4 regions of the Phreatobacter oligotrophus genome follow, and region 3 is predicted to be linked to each of the others. Evidence: predicted binding sites of a transcription regulator. Region 3 holds the regulator's gene; each other region holds the start of a gene.
The links. Region 3 encodes PhoB, which activates phosphate uptake and scavenging genes when phosphate is short. Its sites were predicted from a motif close to TGTCATNNANCTGTCAT; they were not measured.
Positions count from the first base shown of each region.

Region 1 (4,568 bases), on a different contig from region 3:
CACTCGGTGACGGTGATGTCGCCGAGCGGGACGGCAAAGCCGAGATCCTCGGAGAAAAGCTCGACCTCAACCTCGCCGAGGCGGATCTCGCCGGCGAAGGGATGGGAGCGGCCGAAGCCGCGCTGCGTCGAATAGCCGAGCGCCAGGAGGAAGCCCTCGTCGCCGCGGGCGAGGTTCTGCAGGCGCAGGTCGCGGCCGGCGGGGAGGTCCAGCGGCTCCCGGGTGAGATCCGGCACGGGAGCGTCGGGATCGCCGGGCGGGTTGCGCTCGATGAGGTCGTCGGCGCCGAGCAGGTCGGTGACGCGCGGCATGGCCGTCTCGTCCGCCGCCGCGCGGGCCGGCTCGGGCGGCTCGCCGCCCGCCTCCAGCAGGAAATCGATGAGGCGATGGGTGTAGTCGAAGGTCGGCCCCAGAACCTGGCCGCCGGGAATGTCCTTGAAGGTCGCCGAGACACGGCGGGAGACCTGCATCGCGCCGGTATCGATCGGCTCGGTGGCGCCGAAGCGCGGCAGGGTGGTGCGGAAGGCGCGGACGAGGAAGGCCGCCTCCACGAGGTCGCCGCGCGCCTGCTTGATGGCCAGCGCCGCAAGGTCGCGATCATAGAGCGAGCCCTCGGTCATGACGCGGTCGACCGAGAGGGTCAGCTGCTCGCGGATCTGGGCGGGCGCGACTTCCGGCACCGCCGGATCGCCGCGGCGGCGGTGGGCGAGGAGCCGGTGGGCATTGTCGATGGCGCGTTCGCCACCCTTGACGGCCACATACATGGTTCAGGCCTCCACGGTGACGCGGGTGGTCCGCGGCAGGGCGGCGACGCCCTCGGGACCGGCGAGGACGAGGTCGACGCCGCGCGGGAAGAGGGCGTGGTTGGCGGCAAGGCGCGGAGCGATGTCGGCGGGAAGGCCGGCCACCGCGAGATGGGCGTGGCCCTTGATCCCCGGACCGGCGAGATCCAGGCGGATCAAGCCGGGCGCGACCCCTGTACCTCTCCCCGGCGGGGAGAGGTCGGCCAAAGGCCGGGAGAGGGGGTGAGCGGAGGTTGGTGCCCCCTCTCCCGGACGCTGCGCGTCCGACCTCTCCCCGCCGGGGAGAGGTGTGGGGAGTGCAGCGCCCAGGGACGCCACCTGCAGGATCAGCGTGGTCGAGCGGTCGGGGTAGATGTCCGTGCCCTGCGCGAAGGTCTCCAGATCGACAAGCGCGGCCCCATCGGCGATCAGAGCAAAGGCGGCACGGGCCGGCTCGGCGATGATCCGCGCGCCGGTGTGGAAGGTCAGCCAGGCGCCGACATCGGGAGCCGCCGCAAGGGCCCGATCGAGCCAGAGCGGCGTCTCGTAGTCGGCGAGGGCCACCGCGATGGCCGCGGCCGTGGGGCTGAGGGGCGCGGGCGCGCCGGCGAGGCCGGCGATGGGCTGCACCGAGCCCGGCCGGGCCATGGCGTTCATCACCGCGCGAAAGGTGCCTTGAGCGTCGCGGACGGGATCGGCGAAGGCGAGGGCGACGGCCATCAATTGTCTCCGCGGACCATGGTGAAGAAGTCGACGCGGGTGGCGGCGGTGCGCTCGCGCTTGAGCGTGGCTTCGGCGTCGATCCGTGCGCGCACCGGCGCCAGCACCGCCTCCACCGCCTCGCGGGTGGCGGGCGCCTGCCAGAGCGCATCGGCGAGGGCGGCCAGCCGCGCCTTGTCCTTGTCGCGGCCGAGCACGTGGCCGTAGCCGATCTCGCCGCCGGGCAGGGCGAGCGCGGCGCGGGTCACCGTCGCCTCGCCGAGATTGAAGGGCGCGCCGTCGCCGCCGATGCGGCCTCGGACCATCACGAGGCCGATCTCGGGGGCGCGCAGGACTTTGGCGTCGGCGGCAAGCGTTTCGAGCGCGGAAAGCTCAGGCACGGTCGCCCGGGCGACCACCGCCATGATAGCCTTGCGGGCGCTCGTCGAATCGCTGTGGGCGGGTTCGGTGTGCATGATTGGTGTATTCATCTAGACCAATTATGTCCTACAACGGCAAGCGTGCGGCGGGCAAGCGGAAATGCGGTTCCGGCGTGATCGGATGGCCCGTCCTATCGGCCCGGCCGATGACAGGAGCATGACGGAGGCAGGATGCTGGCGAGGGGCAGGGGCGTCACGGTCTGGCGCCAGATCGCCGAGACGATCGAGGCGGAGATTGCCGGGGGCGGGCTGACGCCCGGCACGCGGCTGCCGACCGAGGCCGCGCTGACGGAACGCTTCGGCGTCAACCGCCATACCGTGCGCCAGGCGATCAAGTCGCTGGTGGACAAGGGCCTGGTGCGGGTGACCCAGGGGTCCGGCACCTATGTTGAGGCGAAGCCGCTCTCCTACCCGATCGGCCGGCGCACGCGCTTCTCCGAGATCGTGGTGGGACAGGCACGCGACCCCGCCGGCAAGCTGCTGGGCTTCCGCGAGATGGGCGCGAGCGTCGAGATCGCGGAGGCGCTGGACCTGTCGCCGGAGGATCCGGTGGTGATGGTCGAGAGCGCCCATTTCGCCGATGGCGTGCCGATCTCCTGGGCGGTCACGGCCTTTCCGCTGCCGCGCTTTGCCGAGGTGCCCCAGGTCTATGGCGCGACCGGCTCGATCACCGCGGCGCTCGCCGCCTGCGGCGTGCCGGACTATCGCCGCGCCACGACGCGGATCGGCGCGTCGGTTGCCGATGCCGTCGATGCGAAAAGGCTGGAGATCGCGGAGGGGCGACCGGTCCTCGTCATCGACAGCGTCAATGTCGATCCCGAGGGCGTGCCCATCCAGTGGGCGCGCTCGCATTTCTGCGCCGACCGCGTCCGCCTGACGGTCGGCGGCTGAGGCTCAGGCCGCCTTGCGCTCGCCGATGAGGGCGAAGCGCAGCCGCGTCGAGACCTGGTCGATGATGGCGACGGTGACGAGGATCATCAGGATCAGCGCCGAGACATGCTGGTACTCCAGCACGCGGATCTGCTCGGCGAGGTGCAGGCCGATGCCGCCGGCGCCGACGATGCCGATGATGGTCGCCGAGCGGGTGTTGCTCTCGAAGAAGTAGAGCACCTGGCTGCCGAAGATCGGCAGGACCTGCGGCAGGATGCCGAAGCGGATCGCGTGCAGCGAGCTGCCGCCGGTGGAGGCGACGCCCTCGGAGGCCTTGCGGTCGGCGGCCTCGATCGCCTCGGAGAAGAGCTTGGCGAAGAGGCCGAAATTCGAGCAGATCAGGGCGAGGACGCCGGCGAAGGGGCCAAGCCCGACGACGCTCACCCAGATCAGCGCCCAGATGAGTTCGTCCACGCCGCGGATCGTGTCGAGGAAGCGGCGCGAGGCGAAGTGGATGACGATGTTCGGCACGATGTTCTTCGCAGCCAGGAACCCGACCGGCAGGGCGAGGATCGCCGCGGTGAAAGTGCCGAGGAAGGCGATGGCGACCGTCTCGCCGAGCGCATGCATGTAGATCCAGAACTTCGCCCAGGTGTCGGTCGAGGGCGGCAGCATGAACCAGATGAATTCACCGAGCTTGCCGATGCCGGTGATGATGCGGCCGGGCTGCACGTCGAGGGCGACGAGCCCGTAGACGAAGAGCAGGACCATCCCGCCAAGAATGACCAGAGGCTGCAGCCGGGTCCACAGCGGGGGTGAGAAGACCTGCGGGTAGCCGGCGGCGAGCGCCTCGCGGTCGTCGAGCGCGGCCTTGCGGAGCGGATGGATCGCGTCGGTCACGAGCGGTTCTCCAGTCCGATGAAGTGGTGGCGCAGCCGCTCGGTGCCGAGGTCGATCAGCATGACGGTCAGGACGATGAGCACCAGGATGGCGGAGACGTCGGCGTAGTAGAACTTGCGGATCGCCTCGACGAGGTCCTGGCCGATGCCGCCGGCGCCGACGAAGCCCATGACCGCCGCGCCGCGGACATTCACCTCGAAGCGCAGCAGGGCGTAGCTGGCATAGTTCGACATGACCTGCGGCAGGACGGCGAAGCGCATACGCTCGGTCCAGGTGGCGCCCGTGGCGGTGAGGCCGTCCAGCGGCTTCATGTCGATATTCTCGGCGACCTCGGCAAACTGCTTGCCCAGCGCGCCGAAGGTGTGGACGGCGATGGCGAGGAGACCGGCCAGCGGGCCCAGGCCGAAGGCGACGACGAAGATCAGCGCGAAGACGATTTCAGGGACCGTTCGGCAGAACTCGAGCCAGCGCTTGGCGAGGAAGCCGATCGTGCTGTTCGGCGTGAGGTTGCGGGCCGAGAGGAAGGAGAAGACGAAGCCGCCGATGGCGCCGGAGAGCGTGCCGACATAGGCGATGAGGATCGTCTCCCACAGCAGCTTCAGCCACTTGTCGAAGCCCCACATCCACTCGACCACGTCGAAGAGGACGAAGCGGCCGGCATAGGGGCCCTGTTCCAGGGTGAAGATGCGGCCGAGATAGTCGGTGAAGCGCCAGAGATTGGTGAAGAAGGTCGCCGGCTTCACGTCGGCGACGATGCCGGCGACGATGAAGGCGCCGACGAACAGCACCAGCCCGATGAGCACCTGCCGGCGCTTGGCGGAGACCGCCTCGGCATAGGCGCGGGCGAGGGGCGCAAGCTGGTGGTCTGGCAGGCTCT
Region 1 is NZ_PZZL01000005.1:250,232-254,799, reverse strand. It holds gene C8P69_RS13445 (carbon-phosphorus lyase complex subunit) at 1-764, opposite strand, end outside; gene phnH (phosphonate C-P lyase system protein PhnH) at 768-1,502, opposite strand; gene phnG (phosphonate C-P lyase system protein PhnG) at 1,502-1,957, opposite strand; gene phnF (phosphonate metabolism transcriptional regulator PhnF) at 2,093-2,812, shown strand; gene phnE (phosphonate ABC transporter, permease protein PhnE) at 2,816-3,691, opposite strand; gene phnE (phosphonate ABC transporter, permease protein PhnE) at 3,688-4,568, opposite strand, start outside.
Region 1: a site for PhoB is predicted at 2,068-2,084, ahead of phnF (phosphonate metabolism transcriptional regulator PhnF). Genes of this name have one in related genera too.

Region 2 (4,568 bases), on a different contig from region 3:
GAAATTGGTGCCGGGGAAGCTATGTTCCGGGAAATCGTCGTGAAGGAAGACGTGCGAGCCGTTGATCAGCAGGTCGGCATGCAGGAGGCGCTTGCCATCCTGGGACGGCATCCGCGAAAGCTCCTCCGCACCGAGCGCTTCGGCATAGAAGGCAATGGCCGCTGCGGCGCCCTCGACGTTGAGATGGGGGATCACGGCCTTGGCGGGGACCTGGCGGTCGGTCATGGCGGGCGCCTTTCGAAAGGGGTGAGTGGGGGAGCGCGGCGCGGACGCCGGCGGTATTCACTTAACGTATTAGTTAAGTATTGAGGTGAAGGCCTCCCCTGTCAAGCCGGGGCGGCGGCGGGCCGCCGCCCCGTGCCGCATCAGCTCTTGAACCAGAAGCCGACGGCGAGCCCGATGGCGAAGAGGACCAGCACGACGTTGCGATAGAGCCTGTCGATGTGGTCGTAGCGCGAGGGTGCCAGGGCGAGGACGTCGAAATCGTCCTCGCGCCGCCGTGGCCCGGTGGGCGGCGCAGCGGGTTCTCGTGCGGTCTCGCGGGCCGGAGCGGCGAGGGGCTCATGGTCGATGACGATGGGCGCGGCGGGGCGCGGGTTGGCCTGATGCTGCAGGGACATGGAATGTGCTCGATACGGGCCACGGCCACGGCAGGGCGTGGCATCGCCGCCCGAGCGGGCGGCCGGATGCGTGGCGGATGAAGGGATGGGGTGTGCTGGCGCGGGCTCAGGCCGGCGGCGCGCGCGGCTCGGGGCGAAGGCGCCGGACGCCCTCACCGGCGGCAGGGGCTGCCGGGGGCTGAGGCGCGGCCCGATGGCCCCTCTCGGCGAGAGCGGCAACGTCGGGACGGGGTGGCGCGATACGATCGTCGCCGGCATCGGCGCCGGCTCCGGGCTTCGCCACCGCAGGCCGCATCGCGGCGCGCATCGCAGCGGCGGGCCGCAGGACGGCAGTGAGATCGGCCTGCCGCTCCCAGCCGCCGGCCAGGTCCGGCCCTGCATGGCGGGCGTCGGGAGCCGTCGCGATGCCGAGGCCGAGGGCGAGGAGAAGGGGCAGCAGGAGCGGCATGAGCCGTCCGCTCACCGCTTGGACCCAGGCGGTGAGGTCGGAAGCCCCGGCCGGGCTCATGCTGCGGATCGCGCACCTCATCGCCCTCAGATCGGGGCATTCGGCCGCCGGGTCAACCGCTCCGGATGAGGAACGGTTTTTCAAACGTCACGTTTTCGGCTATGATGTGGTTCGTTGCGCCCTTGCGGCGCGAAGCAGAGAGGATTGGACCCTGTCCACCACAACCCTGCCGGGTTCGGCCGCCAGCGCGCCGCCCACCGGGACTCCGACGGCCAGCACCGCGCCCGCGGACGTCCTCAAACTCGTCCTCGACACCTTGGAAGAGAACAAGGCCGAGGAGATCCAGGCGATCGACCTCAAGGGCAAGACCTCCATCGCCGATGCGATGGTGGTGTCCTCGGGCCGTTCACACCGCCATGTCGGCGCGCTCGCCGACTATCTGATGAAGGCGCTGAAGGAAGCCGGCGTCGGCCAGGTCCGTGTCGAGGGCCTGCCGGCCTGCGACTGGGTCCTCGTCGATGCGGGCGACGTCATCGTCCATGTCTTCCGGCCCGAGGTCCGCGCCTTCTACAATCTCGAGAAGATGTGGTCCGCCGCCCGTCCGGGCGACCGGCTCGCCGGCTGACATCATCGGCTGATCGGCGCCGGCGCCGCGGAGCATCGATGCGGCTCATGCCATGCGCCTGATCCTTCTTGCCGTCGGCCGCACCAAGGCGGGCCCGGAAACCGAGCTCGCCGCCCGCTACCAGGACCGCGCCGCCAAGGCCGGCAAGGCGCTTGGCTTCCGCGGTGTGGAGGCGATCACGCTCGACGAAAGCCGCGCGGCCGACGTGGCCGCCCGCAAGGCGGAGGAAGCCACCGCCATCCGCCGCGCGAAGGCCGGACGGCTCGTGCTGCTCGACGAGCGCGGCAAGAGCCTCGGCAGCGCCGACTTCGCCGCACAGATTGGACGCTGGAAGGATGCCTCGGAGGAGGCCGCGACCATCGTCATCGGTGGACCTGACGGGCTCGATGCGCCGCTGCGCGCCGAGGCTGACCTCGTGCTCTCCTTCGGCGCCATGACCTGGCCGCACCAGCTCGTGCGCGTCATGGCGATGGAGCAGCTCTACCGCGCCGTCACGATCCTCTCCGGCCATCCCTATCACCGGGTTTGAGGCGTTCCGGCATGGTTCGTGTGGATAAATCGCGGCGATCCGGGCCGCGCAGGCTGGACATAGCGCCCCTTACGTTGTCATCGAACCTTCACTAAACTGTCACCCGTCCGTCGTCTGGCGGACCCAGAACGGCGCGGCCCTTGCCGCAAGCCGCACCGCCGCCGCAAGGCGTCCGTTGGGAGGTTTATTTCATGTTCAACCGTCGTTTCATGCTCGCGGCCACGGCCGCAGCCATGATGGCCGCTACTCCGGCGGCAGCCCAGGTCGAGATCCAGTGGTGGCATGCCATGACCGGCGTCAACAATGACGTCGTCAACAAGCTTGCGCAGGACTTCAACGCCACCCAGACCGAGTTCCGCGTCGTGCCGGTCTACAAGGGCTCCTACCCCGACACGATGAATGCCGGTATCGCGGCGTTCCGCGCCGGCAACGCCCCGCACATCCTCCAGGTCTTCGAGGTCGGCACCGCCACGATGATGGCCGCCCGCGGCGCCATCAAGCCGGTGTTCCAGCTGATGGCCGAGGCCAACGAGCCCTTCGATCCGAAGGCCTACCTGCCCGCCGTCGCCGGCTACTATTCGACCTCCCGCGGCGAGATGCTGTCCTTCCCGTTCAACTCCTCGTCCTCGGTGATGTGGTACAACAAGGACGCCTTCCGCCGCGCCGGCCTCAATCCGGACGCCCCGCCGAAGACCTGGCCGGAAGTGTTCGAAGCGGCCAAGAAGCTGCGCGCCGCCGGCTTCGACAAGTGCGGCTTCTCCTCGGCCTGGATCACCTGGCTGAACGTCGAGCAGTTCTCGCTCTGGCACAACGTGCCGCTCGCCACCCGCGCCAACGGCATCGACGGCTTCGACACCGAGCTGCGCTTCAACTCGCCGCTGCATGTCCGCCACCTGCAGAACCTCATCGACCTGCAGCGCGACAACACCTTCTCCTATTCGGGCCGCACCAATACCGGCGAGGGCCGCTTCACCTCCGGCGAATGCCCGATCTTCCTGACCTCCTCGGGCTTCTACGGCAACGTCAAGGCCAACGCGAAGTTCGACTGGGCCAATGCCCCGATGCCCTACTATCCGGACGTTGCCGGCGCGCCGCAGAATGCGACGCTGGGCGGCGCCTCGCTGTGGGTCATGGGCGGCAAGCCGGCGGCCGAATATCGTGGCGTGGCGAAGTTCCTCGCCTTCCTGTCGCAGACGGATCGTCAGGCTCGTCTCCACACCGACTCCGGCTACCTGCCGATCACGCAGGCCGCCTACGAGCAAGTGAAGGCCTCCGGTTTCTACCGCGAGAACCCCTATCTCGAGACGCCGATCCTGCAGCTGAACAACAAGCCGCCGACCGAGAACTCCCGCGGCCTGCGTCTCGGCAACATGGTGCAGATGCGTGACGTCTGGGCCGAGGAGATCGAGGCGGCGCTGGCCGGCCAGAAGAGCGCCCAGGCGGCTCTCGACGCCGCCGTGTCGCGCGGCAACACCATGCTCCGGCAGTTCGAGCGCACCGTTTCGCGCTGACCATCATTGTGTCTATCGGATCGGGGCGGGCCTCAGCCCGCCCCGGTGCCGTCTGAGGGGATCGTCATGGAAAAGCGCGTCGTTTTCGACGGCAAGATCCTGCCTTACGCGCTGCTGATGCCGCAGCTCCTCATCACCATCATCTTCTTCTACTGGCCGGCGGCTCAGGCCGTCTGGCAGTCCTTCCTGATCCAGGACGCCTTCGGCCTGTCGACCGAGTTCGTCTGGTTCGAGAACTACGCCGTCCTCTTCGCCAATCCCGACTACTACCGGTCGATGCTGACGACCCTGGTCTTCTCGACCCTCGTCACCGTCTTCTCGCTATCGCTGTCGCTGCTGCTCGCGGTCCAGGCCGACAAGCAGATCAAGGGCATCGGCGCCTACAAGACCTTCCTGATGTGGCCCTATGCGGTGGCCCCGGCCATTGCCGGCGTGCTCTGGCTGTTCATGTTCCAGCCGTCCCTCGGCCTCGTGGCGCAGTCCATCCGGGCGCTCGGCTTCGACTGGAACCCGCAGCTCAATGCCAACCACGCCATGGCGCTGGTGGTCATGGCGGCGACCTGGAAGCAGATCAGCTACAACTTCCTCTTCTTCCTCGCCGGCCTGCAGTCGATCCCCAAGAGCGTGATCGAGGCCGCCGCCATCGACGGCGCCCGGCCCGTCCGGCGCTTCTGGACGGTGATCTTCCCGCTGCTGTCGCCGACCACCTTCTTCCTGCTGGTCGTCAACATCGTCTACGTCTTCTTCGACACGTTCGGCATCATCGATTCCGTCACCGGCGGCGGCCCCGCCCAGGGCACCACGACGTTGGTCTACAAGGTCTTCTCCGACGGCC
Region 2 is NZ_PZZL01000003.1:70,820-75,387, reverse strand. It holds gene C8P69_RS07520 (VOC family protein) at 1-225, opposite strand, end outside; gene C8P69_RS07515 (hypothetical protein) at 366-620, opposite strand; gene C8P69_RS07510 (hypothetical protein) at 727-1,128, opposite strand; gene rsfS (ribosome silencing factor) at 1,280-1,693, shown strand; gene rlmH (23S rRNA (pseudouridine(1915)-N(3))-methyltransferase RlmH) at 1,746-2,222, shown strand; gene ugpB (sn-glycerol-3-phosphate ABC transporter substrate-binding protein UgpB) at 2,414-3,733, shown strand; gene ugpA (sn-glycerol-3-phosphate ABC transporter permease UgpA) at 3,800-4,568, shown strand, end outside.
Region 2: a site for PhoB is predicted at 2,298-2,314, ahead of ugpB (sn-glycerol-3-phosphate ABC transporter substrate-binding protein UgpB). Genes of this name have one in related genera too.

Region 3 (4,568 bases):
TTGAAACCCTCGCCGTGGAGGTCGATGAGCCGGGTTTCGTGGCCCGCGGCGGCAAGCGCCGCAAGCGCGCGGTCGCGCACCGCGGCGGTGAAGCTCTCGGGACAGGGATGGCAATAGACGACGAGCATGCGCATGGCGGCACCACGGTCAGAATCGCTGTGGCGACAGGGTGCACGAGCGGCGCGGGGATGCTAGACGGCGGGCCATGGCTCCTCCCCTTCTTCAGCTCCAGGACATCGCCCTCACCTTCGGTGGCACGCCCTTGCTCACCGCCGCCGCGCTGTCGGTGGAGGCCGGCGACCGGCTGGCGCTGGTCGGCCGCAACGGTTCGGGCAAGTCGACGCTGCTGAAGATCGCCGCGGGCCTGGTGGAGGCTGATTCCGGCAGCCGCTTCGCCCAGCCGACGGCGACGATCCGTTACCTCCTTCAGGAGCCGGACCTCTCGGCATATCCGACCACCCTCGCCTACGTGGAGAGCGGCCTCGGGCCGGGCGATGACCCATATCGCGCCCGGATGCTGCTGGAGGAACTGGGGCTGACCGGCGAGGAAGGCACCGCCTCGCTTTCCGGGGGCGAGGCGAAGCGCGCGGCGCTCGCCCATGCCATCGCGCCGGAGCCGGACGTGCTCATCCTCGACGAGCCGACCAACCACCTCGACCTGCCGGCCATCGAATGGCTGGAAAAGACGCTGAAGCGCCTGCCCTCGGCCATCGTCATGATCAGCCATGACCGGCGGTTCCTGGAAAACCTGTCGCGCACCACCGTCTGGCTCGACCGCGGCGTCACGCGGCGGCTCGAGAAGGGCTTTGCCCATTTCGAGGCCTGGCGCGACGAGGTGCTGGAGCAGGAGGAGAAGGAGCAGCACAAGCTCGACCGGCAGATCGCCCGCGAGGAGCACTGGCTGCGCTATGGCGTCTCGGCGCGGCGCAAGCGCAATGTCCGCCGCCTCGCCAACCTGCACACCCTGCGCAAGGATTTCCGCGAACACCGCAAGGCCGTCGGCACCGTGTCGATTTCGGTGAGCGATGCCGACCTGTCGGGCAAGCGCGTCGTCGAGGCGCGCGGCATCTCCAAGCATTTCGGCGACGGCGCGATTGTCGACAACCTCACCATCCGCATCCTGCGGGGCGACCGGCTCGGCATTGTCGGGGCGAATGGCGCGGGCAAGACCACGCTGGTCAAGATGCTGACCGGTGTGCTGCCCCCCGATTCAGGGTCGATCGAGCTCGGCACCAACCTCGCCATGGCCAATCTCGACCAGAAGCGCGACGAACTCGACCCGGCCATGCCGCTCGCCGAGGCGCTGACGCGCGGGCGCGGCGACTACGTGACGATCAATGGCGAGAACCGCCACGTCGTCGGCTACATGAAGGACTTCCTCTTCGCTCCCGAACAGAAGGGCACGCCGCTGGGTGTCCTGTCCGGCGGCGAGCGCGGCCGGCTGATGCTGGCGCGGGCGCTGGCAAGCCCGGCGAACCTGCTGGTCCTCGACGAGCCGACCAACGACCTCGACCTCGAGACCCTCGATCTCCTGCAGGAGATGCTGACGGATTTCCCCGGCACGGTGATCCTCGTCTCCCATGACCGCGACTTCCTCGACCGCGTCTGCACCTCGGTGCTGGTGAGCGAAGGCGCGGGACGCTGGATCGAATATGCCGGCGGCTATTCGGACATGGTGATGCAGCGCGGGGCGGGCGTCTCGGCCCGCACGGTGGAGAAGCCGAAGGCCGAGAGCGCCGCCGCTCCCGCGCCACGCACCGAGAAGCCGGCGGACCAGCAGCGCCGGAAGCTGTCCTTCAAGGACAAGCACGACCTCGACACCCTGCCCGCCCGGATGGAGGCGCTGCAGCGCGACATCACCAAGCTGCAGGCGATCCTCGCCGATCCCGGCCTCTATGCCCGCGACCGCGCCGCCTTCGACAAGGCGAGCGCCGCAATGACCAAGGCGCAGGGCGACTTGTCGGCGGCCGAGGACCGCTGGCTGGAGCTGGAGATCCTCAAGGAGAGCCTCGAGGCCTGACCGCCTCAGGCGGCGCCGCCGGCGAAGCGCTCGTTGAAGGAATAGCCCGAGCCGCGCACGGTGCGGATCGGATCCGCCTCCCGGCCGCGCTTCACCGCCTTGCGCAACCGGCCGATATGGACGTCGACCGTGCGCTCGTCGATGTAGACGTCGCGGCCCCAGACGCCGTCCAGCAGCTGCTCGCGGGTATAAACCCGGCCCGGCGACTGCATGAGGAATTCCAGCAGGCGGAACTCGGTGGGCCCAAGATTGATCTCACGGCCGGCGCGGTGGACGCGGCGCGTCTCGCGGTCGAGCTCGATGTCGCCGGACTTGAGGACGCTGGAGAGATGCTCGGGCTTGGCCCGGCGCAGCAGGGCGCGGATGCGGGCGAGCAGCTCGGGAACCGAGAAGGGCTTCACCACATAGTCGTCGGCGCCGGTGGCGAGCCCGCGCACGCGCTCGCCCTCCTCGCCGCGCGCGGTGAGCATGATGACCGGCAGGCGCTCCGTCTCCGGACGCACGCGGATGCGGCGGCAGAGCTCGATGCCCGAGAGGCCCGGCAGCATCCAGTCGAGCAGGACGAGATCCGGCACCGCCTCGCGCAACCGCACTTCGGCCTCATCGCCGCGCCCGACCACCTCGACCTGATAGCCTTCAGCCTCGAGGTTGTAGCGCAGGAGGACGGTGATCGGCTCTTCGTCTTCGACCACCATGATGCGTGCGGTCATCGCTCGCTCCGTTTCGTCGCAGGCCGTGCCCGTGCGGGGCTCACGCCACCGGAACCATGCTGATCGTGTCGAGCTTCGGGCGCTCGTCGACCAGGGCCACGCCATTGACCATGTAGTGGATGGTCTCGGCGATGTTGGTGGCGTGGTCGCCGATCCGCTCCAGGTTCTTGGCGCAGAACAGGAGGTGGGTGCAGGGACCGATGTTGCGGGGATCCTCGAGCATGTAGGTGAGCAGCTCGCGGAACAGGGAATTGTAGAGGGCGTCGATGTCGCCGTCGGCGCCCCAGACCTCGAGGGCGGCCGCGACGTCGCGCTGGGCATAGGCGTCGAGCACCTGCTTCACCCGCTCCATGGCGAGGCGGGCCATGGCGTCGAAGCCGCCGGTGACCTTCGGAAGCGACTGCGTGCCGTTCATGGCGAGAACGCGCTTGGCATTGCTCTTGGCGAGGTCGGCGATGCGCTCGAGGTCGGCCGCGATGCGCAGGGCGCCGACGATCTCGCGCAGGTCGATGGCCATGGGCTGGCGCTTGGCGATGATGAGGATGCCGACCTCCTCGATCTCGCGCTGCAGCGCATCGACCTGGCCATCGGCGGCGCGCACCTGCTGGGCGAGCGCGTGGTCGTTGCGCATGAGCGCATCGATCGACCCGACGATCTGCTTCTCGGCGAGCCCGCCCATCTCCGCGACGCGCTGGGCCAGGCCCTTGAGCTCATTCTCGTAGGCGCTGACGGTGTGTTCGGTCATGGCAGGCTCCAACAGCTGGCGGCCGGGTCGGTCCACGGCGACCGCGGGCCTCTTCTAGGCCCCTCCCGTGACGCATCAATGACACTTGTTACGCCGCGATTTCAATATGTTGACAGATTTACGACGAGCCGCCCTCAAACAGGGGCTGCGCCATCCGGCGGCGTGGCGGCGGCCGCCGTTTCATCGCTGGCGAGCTCCAGCCGGACCGTGAAGGCCGCTCCCTCCCCGGGCGTGCTGGCGATGGAGAGCTTGCCGCGGTGGCGGTTGACGATGTGCTTGACCAGAGCGAGGCCGAGGCCGGTCCCGCCCTTGTCGCGGCTCGATGCGACATCGACACGGTAGAAGCGCTCGGTGAGGCGCGGCAGGTGCTCGGCGGGAATGCCGGGACCGAAATCGCGAACGGTCACCACGGCCTCGGTCGGCCGGCCATCCCGTCCCTCGGCATCGAGCGAGACGACCACGCGGCCGCCGGCCCCGCCATATTTCACCGCGTTCTGGACAAGGTTCTCGAAGAGGCGGAACAGTTCGTCGGCATCGCCGCGCACCCGGAGGGCCGCCTCGGCGGCCGCGATCTCGATGGTGACGCCCTGGTCGGCCGCGCCCTGGACGAGGGTGTCGCGGAGCTGCGCGATGAGGCTGACGAGATCAACGATCTCGGTCGGCCGCACATGCTCGTTCAGCTCCACCCGCGACAGCGACAGGAGGTCGTCGATGAGGCGCGACATGCGCCGCGCCTGGGTCAGCATGATGTCGAGGAAGCGGTCGCGGGCCGCGGGGTCGTTGCGCGCGGGTCCCTGGATCGTCTCGATGAAGCCGAGAACCGACGCGAGGGGCGTGCGCAATTCGTGGCTGGCATTGGCGACGAAGTCGGCGCGCAGCCGCTCCAGCCGCCGCTCCTCGGTGAGGTCGCGCAGCACCATGAGGATGTAATCGGGGCGCACGCCGTCGCGGGCCTCGGAGGTGATGGCCACTGGCACCGCGTCGACCCCGAACCAGCGCGCCACCGGAACGCGCTCCTGATAGTCGATGACCTGCGGCGTGTTGGCGGCGAGCGCCCTGCGCACCACGTCGACGACCTCCGGTGCGCGCAGGA
Region 3 is NZ_PZZL01000001.1:724,732-729,299, reverse strand. It holds gene C8P69_RS03650 (NAD(P)H-dependent oxidoreductase) at 1-134, opposite strand, end outside; gene C8P69_RS03645 (ABC-F family ATP-binding cassette domain-containing protein) at 206-2,020, shown strand; gene phoB (phosphate regulon transcriptional regulator PhoB) at 2,026-2,730, opposite strand; gene phoU (phosphate signaling complex protein PhoU) at 2,771-3,475, opposite strand; gene C8P69_RS03630 (ATP-binding protein) at 3,610-4,568, opposite strand, start outside.

Region 4 (4,568 bases), on a different contig from region 3:
GTCGCGATGGAGGGGTCGCCGCAGCGCACCAGGATGTCCCAGGTGAAGCGCGGGGCGGCGTGGTCGCGTCCATCGGGCAGCATCTCGACGATGTGGCCGAAGCGGTTGTCCGCGCGGGGATTGGCCGGGTTCACCTCGTCCGCCTTGCGGCGGTTGTTGTTGGTGAGCATGACATAGACCTTGTCGGTCCGCGGATTGGCCTCGACATCCTCCGGACGGTCCATGCGGGTGGCGCCGAGCAGGTCCGAGGCGCGGCGCGCCTCGATCACCACGTCGGCCTGCGAGTGGAAGCCGTTCGCGGGGATGAGGGGCCCCTCGCCGAAGACCAGCGGCAGCCAGTCGCCCGTGCCGTCGGCATTGTAGCGGGCGACCGACAGCGTGCCGGAATCGAGGAGGTTCATGTCACGGGCGCGATCGCCGGAGACGCGGCCCTCGGTGACGAAGCGATAGACGTAGTCGTAGCGTTCGTCGTCGCCGGAATAGAGGACGTAGCGCCCATCCCGGGATGTGATGCCGGCGGCGCCCTCGTGCTTGAAGCGGCCAAGCGCCGTGCGCTTCTTCGGCGTCGACGTCGGGTCGAAGGGATCGATCTCGACCACCCAGCCGAAGCGGTTCGGCTCGTTCGGCTCCTTGGACAGGTCGAAGCGGGGCTCGTAGTCGCCCCAGTTCATCCACCGGCCGGGAATGCCCATGCGGCGGTAGTTGGCAGTCTCGGCATGGCCCTCGGCGAGGCGGCCGGAGAAGTAGCCGTTGATGTTCTCCTCGCAGGACAGCCAGGTGCCCCAGGGCGTGCGGCCGCCGGCGCAGTTGTTGAGCATGCCGAGGACCCGGCGGCCCGTCGGGTCAGCGCTCGTCTGCAGGCGCGAATGGCCGGCGGCGGGTCCGGTGATCTCCATCGGCGTCTCGGCGGTGATGCGGCGGGCATAGCGCGAGCCGGCGACCACCTGCCAGCGCTCGCCCGTGCGGCGGACCTCCAGGACCGAGCCGCCATGGGCCATCATCTCGACCGCGGCGAGCTCCTTCGTCATCCCGGCGAAGGCCTTCTCGCGGCCGAGCGGGCCCCCGGCGTCCTGGCGGCCGAGGCCGGGGAACATCAGCTCCTCGTTGGTATATTCGTGATTGACGCAGAGCAGGCCGTGGGCCGAGGGGTTCGCCGCGCCCGGCACGGGAAAATAGCCGAGATAGTCGTTGTTATAGCCGAACTGGCGCGCCTGGGCGGCGGCGGTCTGGGTGGTCGGCGCGAAGGCCGGCGCATCGGCGAGGACGGCATCGCCCCAGCGGATCAGCACCTCGGCATTGTAGCCCTCGGCGACCTCGGCGCGGTCGGTCGGGGTCGAGTCGAGCTCGCGGAAGGCAAAGGCGGATGCCGCGCCCTGGGCCGCGGCGGTGCCGGAGGCCAGGGCCGCCGGTCCGAGCGTCGCCGAGATGGCGCCGACGCCGAGCAGGCCCTTCATCAGGTCGCGCCGGCCGAAGCGGGCGGCGACGATGTCGCCGAGGGTCGGGCCGGTCGCCGGGCTGCTGCCGCGGTCCTCGGCGTCTTCGGCGCGCTGGGATGTGTTGCGGATGTCCTGGCTCATGGCTGTCTCCTTCGGCGTGGGCGAGTTGAAGCGCGCCCATGTGACCGTCCGGTGACACGACCCTACGTCACCTGCGACCCAAAAGTCACAGCTGCGTGCAATGCGCCGCGCGCATGGGGGGCGGCCCGTCCCGCGCAAAGGCCTCGTTTACATCTGCGGGTCCATGGTCGTGCCGGCGTAGAGCGAGGCGTTCCGGAGTTGCGTCATGGACCGCGTATTGGGACTGGTCACGATCGAACAGGACATGGCGAAGCTGATGCGCGCCGCCGAGCGCGCGGGCCTCGCCCTCGGTTGCATCGATCCGGAGGAGACGAGCCTCGTCCTGCCCGGTGACGAGACCGATTCTGCCTGGACACTGGGGCGGATCGGCGCCTGGGCCGTCACCATGGCGCTGGCCGGAGCCTTCCTCATCCTCTGACAACAGGCTGGGCGTGAAGCCTCACCCGCCGTCATCAGCCCATGGCGGCCGGCCGAGCCGCGGGCATCACGGCGTGATCGCTGCGGCAAGGGCCGCGAGCCCGGCCTGGGCGCAGCCCTCATCGCCAGCGCCGCCCGCCCCGCCAACGGGCACGCCGGCAACGCCGATCCCACCGACCACGTCATCGCCCATCCGGATGGGCAGGCCGCCGCCCAGCGGCGTCATGCGATCGAAATCCATCAGGGCGGCAGCGCCGGGATTGCGGGCGATGACCTGGCCCATCTGGGTGGTCGGGATGCGCAGCATGGCCGCCGTATAGGCCTTGCGGGCGGCGCCTTCGAGGAGATGGGGGTTGGCGCCATCCGCCCGGAGCGTGACGCGGACATTGCCCGCGCGGTCGGCGATGGTCACGGCGATCCGGTAGTTCTGGCCAAGGCATGTCTCGATGGCGGCGCGGGCGCCGGTGAGCGCCGCGGACAGGGGGATCTGCCGTTCAATGACCAGGCTGTCGGCGCTGGCCCATGTCGGGGCTAGGCAAAGGAGGCAGGCGGCAAGGCGATGAAGAGCATGCATGGCGGACTCGTCTGCGGACTTTCGGTGCACCCGGTTCCGCAGGCAAGATTCGGCCCAGCTCACTGTCGCTCTTTGGCGATGGTCGCTCGCCGGGCCGGCGAGGACGCCCGAGGCGGCCCCCGCCGATTTTGGAAGACGCGTCAGGCCGCCCGGACGGTCGCCAGGAACTGCCGGACCTCGGCGGACAGGCGCTCGGCCTGGCGTGCGAGGTCTGACGAGGCGGTGAGCACCTGGCTTGCGCCGTGACCGGTCTCTGCGGCCGCCTGCGCCACCGAGGTGATCGCCGCAGAGACCTCGTTCGTGCCGGTGGAGGCCTGGCTGACCGAGGCGACGATCTCGCGGGTGGCCGAGCCCTGCTGTTCCACCGCCGAGGCGATGGAGGAGGTCGCCTGGTGGATGGAGCCGATGCTCGCGGTGATCCCGGCAATGGCCTGGACGGCCTTGCCGGTCGTTTGCTGGATGGCGACGATCTGGGCGCCGATTTCGCTGGTGGCCTTGGCGGTCTGCGAGGCAAGACCCTTCACCTCCGCGGCAACCACCGCGAAGCCCTTGCCGGCTTCGCCGGCCCTGGCCGCCTCGATGGTGGCGTTGAGGGCGAGGAGGTTGGTCTGCGCGGCGATGGTCGAGATCATCTCGACGATGGCGCCAATGCGGGCGGCGCCGTCCGTCAGCTCCGCCACGATGGAACGGGTGGCATCGGCCTCGTCGACAGCGCTGCGGGCGAGCCCGGCGGATTGTTCGACCTGGCGGCCGATCTCCTGGACGGACGCGCCAAGCTCCTCGGCCGAGCCTGCCACCGCGGTGACGTTGGCGCCGGCTTCCTCCGCCGCGCTCGCCACCGAGGTCGACTGGGCGGAGGCCTCCTGGGCGGAGGCGGAGAGCTGGGTGGCCGTCGCCTGCATCTCGGTCGCGGCGGCCGAGACCATGTCGACGATGCCGCCGACGGCGGTCTCGAAGCGGTCGGCGAGCTCGTGCATCATCGCCCTCTGCTTCTCCGCCTCGGCGGCCTTGGCAGCCTCCTGCTCGGCGCGCAGACGCTCGGTTTCCATGCCGTTGGCGCGGAAGGTCTCGGCCGCGCGGGCGATGTCGCCGACCTCGTCCTTGCGGTCGGCGCCATAGGCGGCGACCTGATAATTGCCCTTGGCCAATTCGCCGAGAACGGCGTTGAGGCGGCCGATGGGGCGGGAAATCCCGACCTGGCCGATCAGCAGCGCCAGGGCGATGCCGGCGACGATCGCGGCGGCGATGATGATGGCAAGGAGCGTCGTGCGGGCATCGGCTGTTGCGCGGACCTCGCCGACAATGCCCTGGGAATGGGCGAGGATCATGTTGGTGGTCTCGACGAGCAGGCTGCGCGCCGTGCTGGAGCTCTCCTTGCTGGCGAGCGCCAGGGCCGCCAGCCGCTCGCGCTGCTCAAGGGTCGCTGCGCCGCGCACCGTGCTGGCGAAGGCGATGGTCGCGTCGCTGCGGGCCTTTGCGGCAGCGAAGGCCTCCTCGGCCTTGCGGACGGCCTCCTGGATGGCGGGAACCGGCAGAGTGCGGATCACGCCAAAGCGCTCACGTGCCTGATCGGCCTCGCGCGCGATCTCTCCGGCGACCTCGCGGATGAAGTCGGGGGAGGGGTTGGCGGCGATTGCGAATTCGGCGCGGTTGATCGCAACGAGGTTCTGGTTGATGCGCGGAGAGGCGACCACGACGCGGACGATATCGGCGGCGGCGGCACTGTCGGCCGACAACTGGCGCAGCGACATCACGCCGATCGCGCCAACCCCGACCAGGGCCATGTTGAGAGCGATCGCAATGGTCAGGATCTTGGTGGTGATGCGGAAGGAACCCAGTGACATCAGACCTCTCAGGCGCGCGGCTTGGTGAATTCTCCTATCAATGCGCGACCAGAAGGCACCGTGTGGCCTAATGAACTGATAATGGTTGTAGAAAAAATCACTTCCCGTGTTGCGACATTATGGCACTACCCTGGTATGGCTTCGCGTCCGGGGGCG
Region 4 is NZ_PZZL01000004.1:462,112-466,679, reverse strand. It holds gene C8P69_RS11990 (PhoX family protein) at 1-1,577, opposite strand, end outside; gene C8P69_RS11985 (hypothetical protein) at 1,783-1,995, shown strand; gene C8P69_RS11980 (GlcG/HbpS family heme-binding protein) at 2,062-2,568, opposite strand; gene C8P69_RS11975 (methyl-accepting chemotaxis protein) at 2,709-4,412, opposite strand.
Region 4: a site for PhoB is predicted at 1,618-1,634, ahead of C8P69_RS11990 (PhoX family protein). Genes of this name have one in related genera too.